Regions from separate parts of the Priestia sp. FSL W8-0524 genome, predicted to be linked through region 2. Evidence: riboswitches for the same ligand, from Rfam matches in the RefSeq annotation. Region 2 holds a riboswitch; each other region holds the start of a gene.
What was found. Region 2 has a riboswitch for cobalamin ahead of NST66_RS12145 ((2Fe-2S) ferredoxin domain-containing protein). Riboswitches for the same ligand answer to the same signal wherever they lie in the genome.
Positions count from the first base shown of each region.

Region 1: it holds a riboswitch for cobalamin, as region 2 does, so the genes downstream of both, NST66_RS23700 (ribonucleoside-diphosphate reductase subunit alpha) here and NST66_RS12145 ((2Fe-2S) ferredoxin domain-containing protein) in region 2, are expected to answer to the same signal.
Region 3: it holds a riboswitch for cobalamin, as region 2 does, so the genes downstream of both, NST66_RS00160 (HoxN/HupN/NixA family nickel/cobalt transporter) here and NST66_RS12145 ((2Fe-2S) ferredoxin domain-containing protein) in region 2, are expected to answer to the same signal.
Region 4: it holds a riboswitch for cobalamin, as region 2 does, so the genes downstream of both, metE (5-methyltetrahydropteroyltriglutamate--homocysteine S-methyltransferase) here and NST66_RS12145 ((2Fe-2S) ferredoxin domain-containing protein) in region 2, are expected to answer to the same signal.

Region 1 is NZ_JBBOUG010000001.1:4,539,207-4,541,406, forward strand. It holds gene NST66_RS23700 (ribonucleoside-diphosphate reductase subunit alpha) at 1-1,289, opposite strand, end outside; cobalamin riboswitch at 1,423-1,608, opposite strand; gene menC (o-succinylbenzoate synthase) at 1,887-2,200, opposite strand, start outside.
Region 2 is NZ_JBBOUG010000001.1:2,390,735-2,392,934, reverse strand. It holds gene NST66_RS12150 (hypothetical protein) at 296-454, shown strand; cobalamin riboswitch at 602-780, shown strand; cobalamin riboswitch at 899-1,078, shown strand; gene NST66_RS12145 ((2Fe-2S) ferredoxin domain-containing protein) at 1,180-1,560, shown strand; gene cobJ (precorrin-3B C(17)-methyltransferase) at 1,574-2,200, shown strand, end outside.
Region 3 is NZ_JBBOUG010000001.1:31,594-33,793, reverse strand. It holds gene NST66_RS00165 (M20 family metallopeptidase) at 1-208, opposite strand, end outside; gene NST66_RS00160 (HoxN/HupN/NixA family nickel/cobalt transporter) at 440-1,237, opposite strand; cobalamin riboswitch at 1,371-1,553, opposite strand; gene NST66_RS00155 (organic hydroperoxide resistance protein) at 1,659-2,078, opposite strand.
Region 4 is NZ_JBBOUG010000001.1:3,232,342-3,234,541, reverse strand. It holds gene NST66_RS16910 (hypothetical protein) at 159-329, shown strand; gene NST66_RS16905 (hypothetical protein) at 588-839, shown strand; SAM riboswitch class I at 920-1,030, shown strand; cobalamin riboswitch at 1,110-1,298, shown strand; gene metE (5-methyltetrahydropteroyltriglutamate--homocysteine S-methyltransferase) at 1,449-2,200, shown strand, end outside.

The DNA.
Region 1 (2,200 bases), 2.1 Mb from region 2:
TGATTAGCTCGGTTAACCGTATCACGATAGAACATATAAGGAGTTCCGGTTTCAAGCTGCGAAAGCATAATGCGCTTGAAGATCTCAATAGCAGGCACTGTTTCTCTTGAAAGCTGTTCATTGTTTACACACTCAGCGTAACGAGTGCGGAACGAACCGCTGCCTTCTTCTTCATCATAAAAATCTTCTAACGAGTAGCCCATCAGCGTACGAACTTCGTGAGGATCGAATAAGTGCCAGTCTTCACGTGCTTCTACTTTTTCCATAAACAAATCTGGCAAACATACGCCAGTGAATAAATCATGCGTGCGCTGGCGTTCATCACCATTGTTCAAACGCGCGTCTAAGAATGAAAAAATGTCTTTATGCCAAACGTCTAAATATACGGCAATAGCTCCTTGTCGTTGACCTAGCTGATCGACACTTACAGCCGTATTATTTAGCTGTTTCATCCATGGAATTGTTCCTGATGATACGCCTTTAAAACCTTTTATATCACTTCCTCGGCTTCTAATATGACCGAGGTAGACACCAATTCCGCCTCCATTTTTACTAAGCGTGGCCAAATCTGTATTGCTATCATAAATACCGCGTAAGCTGTCATCAATCGTATCAATAAAGCAGCTAGATAGCTGTCCGTAGCTCTTTCCTGCGTTTGAGAGTGTTGGTGTGGCAACCGTCATATATAGACTAGAAAGCGCCCAGTACGCTTCTTTTACTAATGCTGTTCGATTTTCTTTCTTTTCTTGAGACATCAGCGTCATAGCAATGATAAGAAAACGTTCTTGCGGTAATTCGTATACACGCTTATCATGTGATGTCGCTAAATAGCGATCTGCTAATGTCAGCAATCCAATGTATGTAAATAAACGATCGCGTTCAGGAATAATGACTGAAGCAATTTCATTAATTTCTTCTTCTGTATATGTTTTTAATAGCTGTTTATTATAAATGCCGATTTTTGTTAGTTCTTGAATAAGCTGATAAAACGAACCGTACTTCTCTTTTTTATCATAACCTCGGTTGTCCGCTGCTTTTCGATATAGTTCGTTTAAGTAGACGTCTGCCGCCACGTACGTCCAATCTGGTTCTTCCATTGAAATACGCTCTAGAGCTGCCAAAATTAGTACGTTTGCAACCTTTTCGTCCGTCATATTTTCCTTTACTGTAACAGTTTGAATAACCTTTTCCTCATACAAAGAAAAATCAAGCTGCGTAAATTCTTTTTTTAAACGTTCAATATATGCAGTTAATTCATGTAGAATTGTAGGCTTTAATGTATTCACCATAAATATGGCTCCTCTCTTCACTTCAAAATAAAAAATCGCTCACCGTACCTCGGTGAGCGAATAGAACGAAGATAGAAGAAGACACTAAGTCTTTTCTCAATCCTCGCTCTACCCTCTCACCTCCCGAAGAAGATAAAACGACATAAAAAAGGCAGGTCTCCTGACTTATGCTTCTTTTTACTTTAAGGCCTTCCCATGATGTTTACTCACAGTGGATCTCCTTATTTCATCAGCATTCACAGTTGCGGGGACAGCTTTGGATTTTCACCAAATTCCCTTTTAAGTCTTTTTATCAGACACCTTTTTCACTGGAAAACACAAAATATAGTATTTTATTATTGTTTAACAAACAACATATTGTGTTATGTTATAAACACATTATATAGGACAACTTAGAAAACTATCAACCTATTTTCAAAAATAATTTTGTTTTTTACGATAAAATCCTTCGACTTTTTTCATCAAACTACTCCATCATAACATGTTTTGACACGCTTGATGGAACAATGTGCTCTTTTTAAAAAATTTGTCCTATTTTTCTACTAAACATTGCCAACATCAATAAAAAAACCGTTTTTCATAAAAAACGGTTTTTAATTATTTGTATTCTTTTTCAAATGCTGTGATTGTTTTGATAAACTTTTTATCAATATCGTATCCGATCCCCGGTTTTTCCTTCACCTTTATTACTCCGGCTTCTACCTCTACTTCGGGCTTAATAATATCTTTTTCCCAATAGCGAGACGACGCAGAAATGTCACCTGGTATCGTGAAAGAAGGCAGTGTGGCAAGGGCGATGTTATGAGCTCGTGAAATCCCGGCTTCTAACATTCCGCCAACCCAAAGCCTTACACCGTGTAGGGCGCATAAATCATGAATTTTTTTTGCTACAGACATTCCGCCAACTCGAC
Region 2 (2,200 bases):
GATGTCTGTACTTTCCTTTCCTAAAAAAGAAGCCGGCTGTCCGGCTTCTTTTTTTAATAAATACTATATATATTTTTACTGGTGAAGCAACAGTTGGTAAAAAAAGCACCTTTTTTAAAGAGGTATAATACGGCTTAAACCTTTTGTACATTTTGTTCATTTACAGAAGTTAAAATGTTTTTAAATTTTTAAAAGTTTCTTGTGACAAGTTTTGTAGAATGGGTTTTCAAAAGGATATGGTTTCGTCATAATGTGGATATAGCGATCACTACAATAATCGGAGGCGAATCTTTTCATGTGGGTACTGACGGTATATGCTGGAAAAGAAATGAAAATGTTTGAATTTGAAACTGAAACGCAGGCGAGAGAAGCTTTTGCAAAAACAAATGGCTGTAAAGTTCTTTCAGAAGTCGTGTATTATAATGATCCTCATTTAACATTAGTAGCTATATAATGAAAAAACAAGAGCTGACTTTATGCTCTTGTTTTTTTTATAGCTTCTTGTATCTTACGAAAAGAATAGAGTTGAAATAAAAAAAAATGTACGCTATGATATGGTAGTTACTTCTATTATTCTGATAGTTTAAAAGGTTCATATATATCAAACAGCAACAGTAAAGATGCCAAGAAGGCTTAATAGGGAAACTGGTGAAAGACCAGTACTGCCCCCGCAACTGTAAGTGTGGACGAACGAGTATAACCACTGTGGAAAAATCACGGGAAGGTTCTCAAGTAGAATGATACACAAGTCAGGAGACCTGTCTTTATTGTGAAGTTTCTATTTCTCCGGGGAGCGGGAAGGGAAACGTTGGCTTAAAGTGGCATTCGTGTACACTTTTATTCTGACGTTTTACCTGCTCGCATATTAGCGAAGCGGGTTTTTCTCGTAGCACAAAACTACATATCGTGCAAAAAAGGTGCGCAATGCTCACATTGCGTTAAATGGGAAGTCTGGTGTGAAGCCAGCGCGGTACCCGCCACTGTGAAGAGGAGCTGATTGCATATGCCACTGTATTCGGGAAGGCGCAATCAAGTGATGAATCGAAGTCAGGAAACCAGCCTTTTTTTAATGCGAAGCTTACCCTACGGGATATAGGTGGAAGTGCAAAAACTTAGTTTGAATTTTTCTGCGCCTCTATCATTGATAGAGGCGTTTTTTTAGTAAAGGAGCGAATAAGTGTGACGACGTGGAACTTAAATGGAACAAAACATCACGTATTGATTTGTAATGGAAGCAGCTGTATGAGAAAAGGTGGAGAAGAAGCCACGCAAGCTATTCGAAATAAAGTGACTGAACTGAATCTAGATGAAGCGGTTCACACAACCCGTACGCGCTGTAACGGAAGATGCAAAGATGCTCCTGTAGCTATCGTGTACCCTTCAGGAGATTGGTACAAGCAGGTCACTGAAAACGTAGCTCATCGAATTGTTGAAGAACATTTAGCAGGAGGCTGCAGTATAAAGGAATCACTTATTTATGAATATGATCAAAACGGTTTTGTTTCTCCGGAAAAGAGTGACTCCATAGAAGGAATTGACAAAGTAAAAAGTAACGCATAAAGGAGGAGCTAGCATGAAAGGTAAACTGTTAGTTATTGGATTCGGCCCAGGAAGCTTTGAACATATTACACAGCGAGCAAGAGAAGCCATTCAAGAAAGTGATATGATCATTGGTTATAAAACCTATGTGGAATTAATTCAAGGACTATTAACGAATCAGCAAATTATTAGTACAGGAATGACCGAAGAAGTAAGCCGTGCACAAGAAGCCGTAAAGCAAGCTGAAGCGGGAAAAACCGTGGCGGTCATTTCAAGCGGAGATGCAGGAGTATACGGAATGGCCGGCCTTGTGTATGAAGTGTTGATTGAAAAAGGATGGAAAAAAGAAACGGGCGTAGAGCTGGAAGTGATTCCTGGCATTTCGGCTATTAATTCATGCGCATCTCTCCTTGGGGCGCCCGTGATGCATGATGCCTGTACGATTAGTTTAAGTGACCACCTTACGCCTTGGGAGTTAATCGAAAAACGAATCGAAGCAGCTGCACAAGCAGATTTTGTAGTAGCTTTTTATAATCCGAAAAGCGGAAGACGCACAAGACAAATTGTGGAAGCGCAAAGGATTTTATTAAAATACCGTTCCCCCGATACGCCTGTTGGTCTTGTGAAAAGCGCTTATCGTGACCGTGAAGAAGTGGTAATG
Region 3 (2,200 bases), 2.4 Mb from region 2:
TGATTTCATACCCTACGCCTAAACGCTTCTGAAACAGCTGCGTTAAATACATTCCACACTGATCCACTAACTCTTTACTGTAGGACGGTGATTCTTTTTTCACAAATCCAACTAAATCTTCGAGCATCTCGTGTTCATGTTCTTTTAAATAACTAAATACGCTTTGTTCTACCATTACCTGACTCAAATCAATTCCTCCTCCAAACAACCCCTGCTGCTTGTGCATTCACTGCTTTTATTTATCGTACGTATGAGTATGTTCTACGTTTCACATAACGACCTTAAATTATCCTTAATTATAATGGTTTTCAGACAATTTTCCATCCTTAAAATACAGATAATACTTTAACTTATTCATAACCGACCGAAAATAGCCATAAACTTCAACAAATTTATACAAAAAAGCTTCAATCTTCAACAGATTAAAGCTTTCATTTTATTAATTGACATTTATTTTGATATTTTTCCCTTTTGACTTCACACTTACAAAAACAAACATAGACACTAAAAAAACAAACAAAATAACGCCAACCATTTCAAAGTTTACTTCGGCCCATGGATTAAAGAAAGTGAATGCTAAGTAGAAGGACACCCCGTATGCGAGGATAACAATAACCCAGCCCATCAAGCGGGAAGCAGATTGCCCAAACTTACTCGATTCATTCACCATTTTATGTACAATCAGTGAATCGATTGTATCTGTCAGCATCATACCAAACATAAATACTAGTCCTAATAAAAGCGGCGTATATTTGCCTGCGTTCCCTACAGCTAGAGACCACACGGCCGTTTGACTGACCGTTTCAGCCGCTAGGGCAAACAGCGCTCCTACAAGAATAATTAAAAAAGGATTCGTTGTTCCTTTTGCGATTTTCGGAATAAACTTCCCTTTTAACCCGCTCACCTGAAACTCTTCTTCTTTGTTTTTAGTTCGAAGCAAATGATATGTGTTTAATGTCCCAATCAGAAAGAGAGAGATGATAGATACCCAAGATGCAAAATGATCGAAATATGCTGGAAACGTAAAATTCTTCATCACTACGCCCAGCACCCCGGCCGTGACGGCCACCATTCCTCCATGACCGAGTGAAAACAGCGTTCCGACCCACGGGGCAAAACGGCTGCCCATTCGCCAATTATATCGGGTCTGGCCATCAATAAAAGCTAAGTGATCTGCATCTAATCCGTGCCTGATTCCTAATAAAAAGACAAGTAAAAAAACTGATAAACCTTCCATTTCCTACACTCCTTTTTTTAAAATAAAACGTAAAAAAGCCTCAATTCTATAGAAATTGAGGATGTGTCGGCATATGAAAATAAACAGTAATTGCTCACTGCGTACCTTGATACACCGCCTCTTTCCTAGAAGAGTCAAGTGTACAGAATAGGTAGGTCTCCTGGCTTGAGATCATCATTTTCTACCGCCTTCCCCGTTTTGAGTGACGATAAGATAGAAAACTCCCTGCTTACAGTGGCTGGACCGCTCGAGATTTGCACTCGATTCCCTGTTACCTCTTACGCTATGTAAGAGCACCTAAACTGTGCGAATGATTCATTTTCTTCCTCATTATACTAGTACCGCTTACAAATGAATAGAGAAAATTCAAATAAAAAATCCCTGCTAAGCTTTACATGCTTAGCAGGGATTTTTAAAGCAATTAAATTACTTCTACCGTTACGTCTACGTTACCGCTGATTGCTTTTGAATACGGGCAGTATGAGTGAGCTAGGTCTACATATTTTTTCGCTGTTTCTAAATCTAAGCCTTCGATATGAGCTTCAAGCGCTACAGCAATTTTTACTCCTTGATCAGCTTTATCTGGAAGCAGCTGAACCGTAGCTTTTACTTCACTGCTTTTAATTTCTACGTTATGTTTTTTCAACATAAATTCTAACGCGCTGTTGAAACAAGCACTGTATCCAGCTGCAAATAGCTGCTCTGGGTTTGTTGCTGTTGTTGCTTCTCCACCAAGCGCTGGAGGTGTTGCAACGTCTAAATTAAAGATATTATCTAAAGAATGAACTTCTCCTGTTCTTCCACCTGTGTTAACGACTGTCGTTTCATATAAAGCTTTCATGTATAAATCTCTCCTCTTTTTTAGTAATTTTATTAAAATTTTTTATTTATCGTTTCTGTAATTTAATTGTACACAATTTAATTTTAAAAAACAAGTGTTAAATACATTAAAAATTTTCCAAT
Region 4 (2,200 bases), 840 kb from region 2:
AAACAAGAAAGTAGAAAGCTAGGTTCAAAAAAAAGAGGCTGGGAAAAAAGGATTTTAGACGAAATGAAAAATGAACCATTGATCAAGATGCTTGATTAGTGGTTCATTTTTTTTATTAGGGTAAACGTAGATTTCATGTGTATAAGTCTTTCTAGCAGGTGATTGGAGAACAAGACGAAGACTCCTGCGGGAAAAGCGGAACAGGTGAGACCCCACAGGAGTGTATGCGACGAGGAGGCTCAGCGACCGCCCGCGCAAAGCGAAGTCTTGTACGGAAATCAACTGCGGTGTCACAAGCGATTCAGCTTATGTATCCCATTTGCCTTTAGATTGGATTCACTTCGTTGTGTCTCACCCTCTTTTAGAAAACCGTATGAAACCTTGTAGCAGAAGGCCGAGTCAAGCGTTATAATAGATAATGAATGATGATATATTCTCTATATTTGTCATATATTTGTATTACATATGTAATTGAAGAAAAACATTTACTTGATATACTGTTTAATGACTTAACTTTATCTTAACATTCACAGTGAAATGCCTGTTTATAGAGGCTTGGAACATACACAGCAAATGGAGGAGCTATCATGGCAAACGAAAAGATGCAAGAAGGACTTAATCGTTTTATTAAGGAAGATTTGAATGACCTTTTAGGTAGACTGTTCCCCCTAATGGACCGAGAATGTGCGGAAGAAAAGAGAATGCTTATCGAAACGGCTGTAGAGTACATCTATTCTTCAGGGTATCATCAAGGAGCAAAAGACTTGATCGAAACACATCGAAAAGATGATTACAAATTATTAAGGCAAAAATTAGCGTCAGCACCTCCTGAAAACTAATTTTGTTGAAATTTCTTTTGACAACATAAATGTAAGGTGTTAAGATGACTCTACATTCAAAATATTATAAACAATTAAAACTCTTATTGAGAGAGGCGGAGGGACTGGCCCTGTGAAGCCCGGCAACCATTTAACAATCTTGTTAAAAAGGTGCTACATCCTGCAAAGCGTACAGCTTTGAAAAATAAGAGAGGATTTCATAGATACTATGCCTCTCTATTCATAATAGAGAGGCTTTTTATTTTATGTAAAGGTGTTTTGAATGAACAATTTCATAGAAATGCATCAGGTGCTGTGTAACGAATGTACGCAGCTTAAAAGGGAAGACCGGTGAAAAGCCGGCGCGGTCCCGCCACTGTAATGGGGAGCAACTTATTAACCACTGTTTCATGTTGAAATGGGAAGGGATAGGAAGCGATGAACCTAAGTCAGGAGACCTGCCTGTTGTATGCACTTAAGCTCTACGGGATATAGAGAGGAGTGAGGAATACGTGTTGAGAAAAACAGGCTATCTCAACTTTAGTTAAGTATGCGTATCATCTCTCTTTTCATTTCGAAAAGGGAGATTTTTTAGTTTAGCGATAAAAAAATATACAGGGAGTGGAAAAAATGAGCAGTGTAAAAAGTTCAAATGTAGGTTATCCAAGAATTGGTGAAAAACGAGAATGGAAAAAAGCGCTTGAGCAGTTTTGGGCAGGAAAGCTAGAGAAAGATATCTTTCTTCAGGAAATTGAAGCTCTTCGTCTAGGACATCTGAAAAAACAGCGTGACGCAGGAATTGAATTAATTCCAGTCGGCGATTTTAGCTTATACGATCACGTGTTAGATACAGCCGCTATGTTTGGTTTGGTGCCAAAGCGCTTTGAATATAACGGAGGCCCGGTATCGCTTGAAACGTATTTTGACATCGCGCGAGGAACAAAAGGTGCGGTAGCTTCTACGATGACAAAATGGTTTAACACAAATTATCACTACATCGTACCCGAGCTTGAGGAATGTACGCCGGCACTTGTAGAAAATCGCCCGCTTCAATTTTACAAAGAAGCAAAACAAAAGCTGAATATCAAAGGCAAACCCGTTATTTTAGGTCCAGTAACATTTGTGAAGCTGTCAAAAGGATATAAAAAAAGTGAGTTTAAAAAAGTAGTTGAACAATTTGTTCCTCTTTATGCAACAATCTTAGCGGAGCTGCAGGCAGAAGGCGTGGAGTGGGTACAAATGGATGAGCCGGTTTTAGCTACAACGCTATCAAAAGAAGACCTGGCGCTCTATAAAGAAGTCTATGAAGCTTTGAAAAAAGCGGCACCGAATGTAAAAGTCATTTTGCAGACGTATTTTGACAGCGTAGATTACTATAAAGA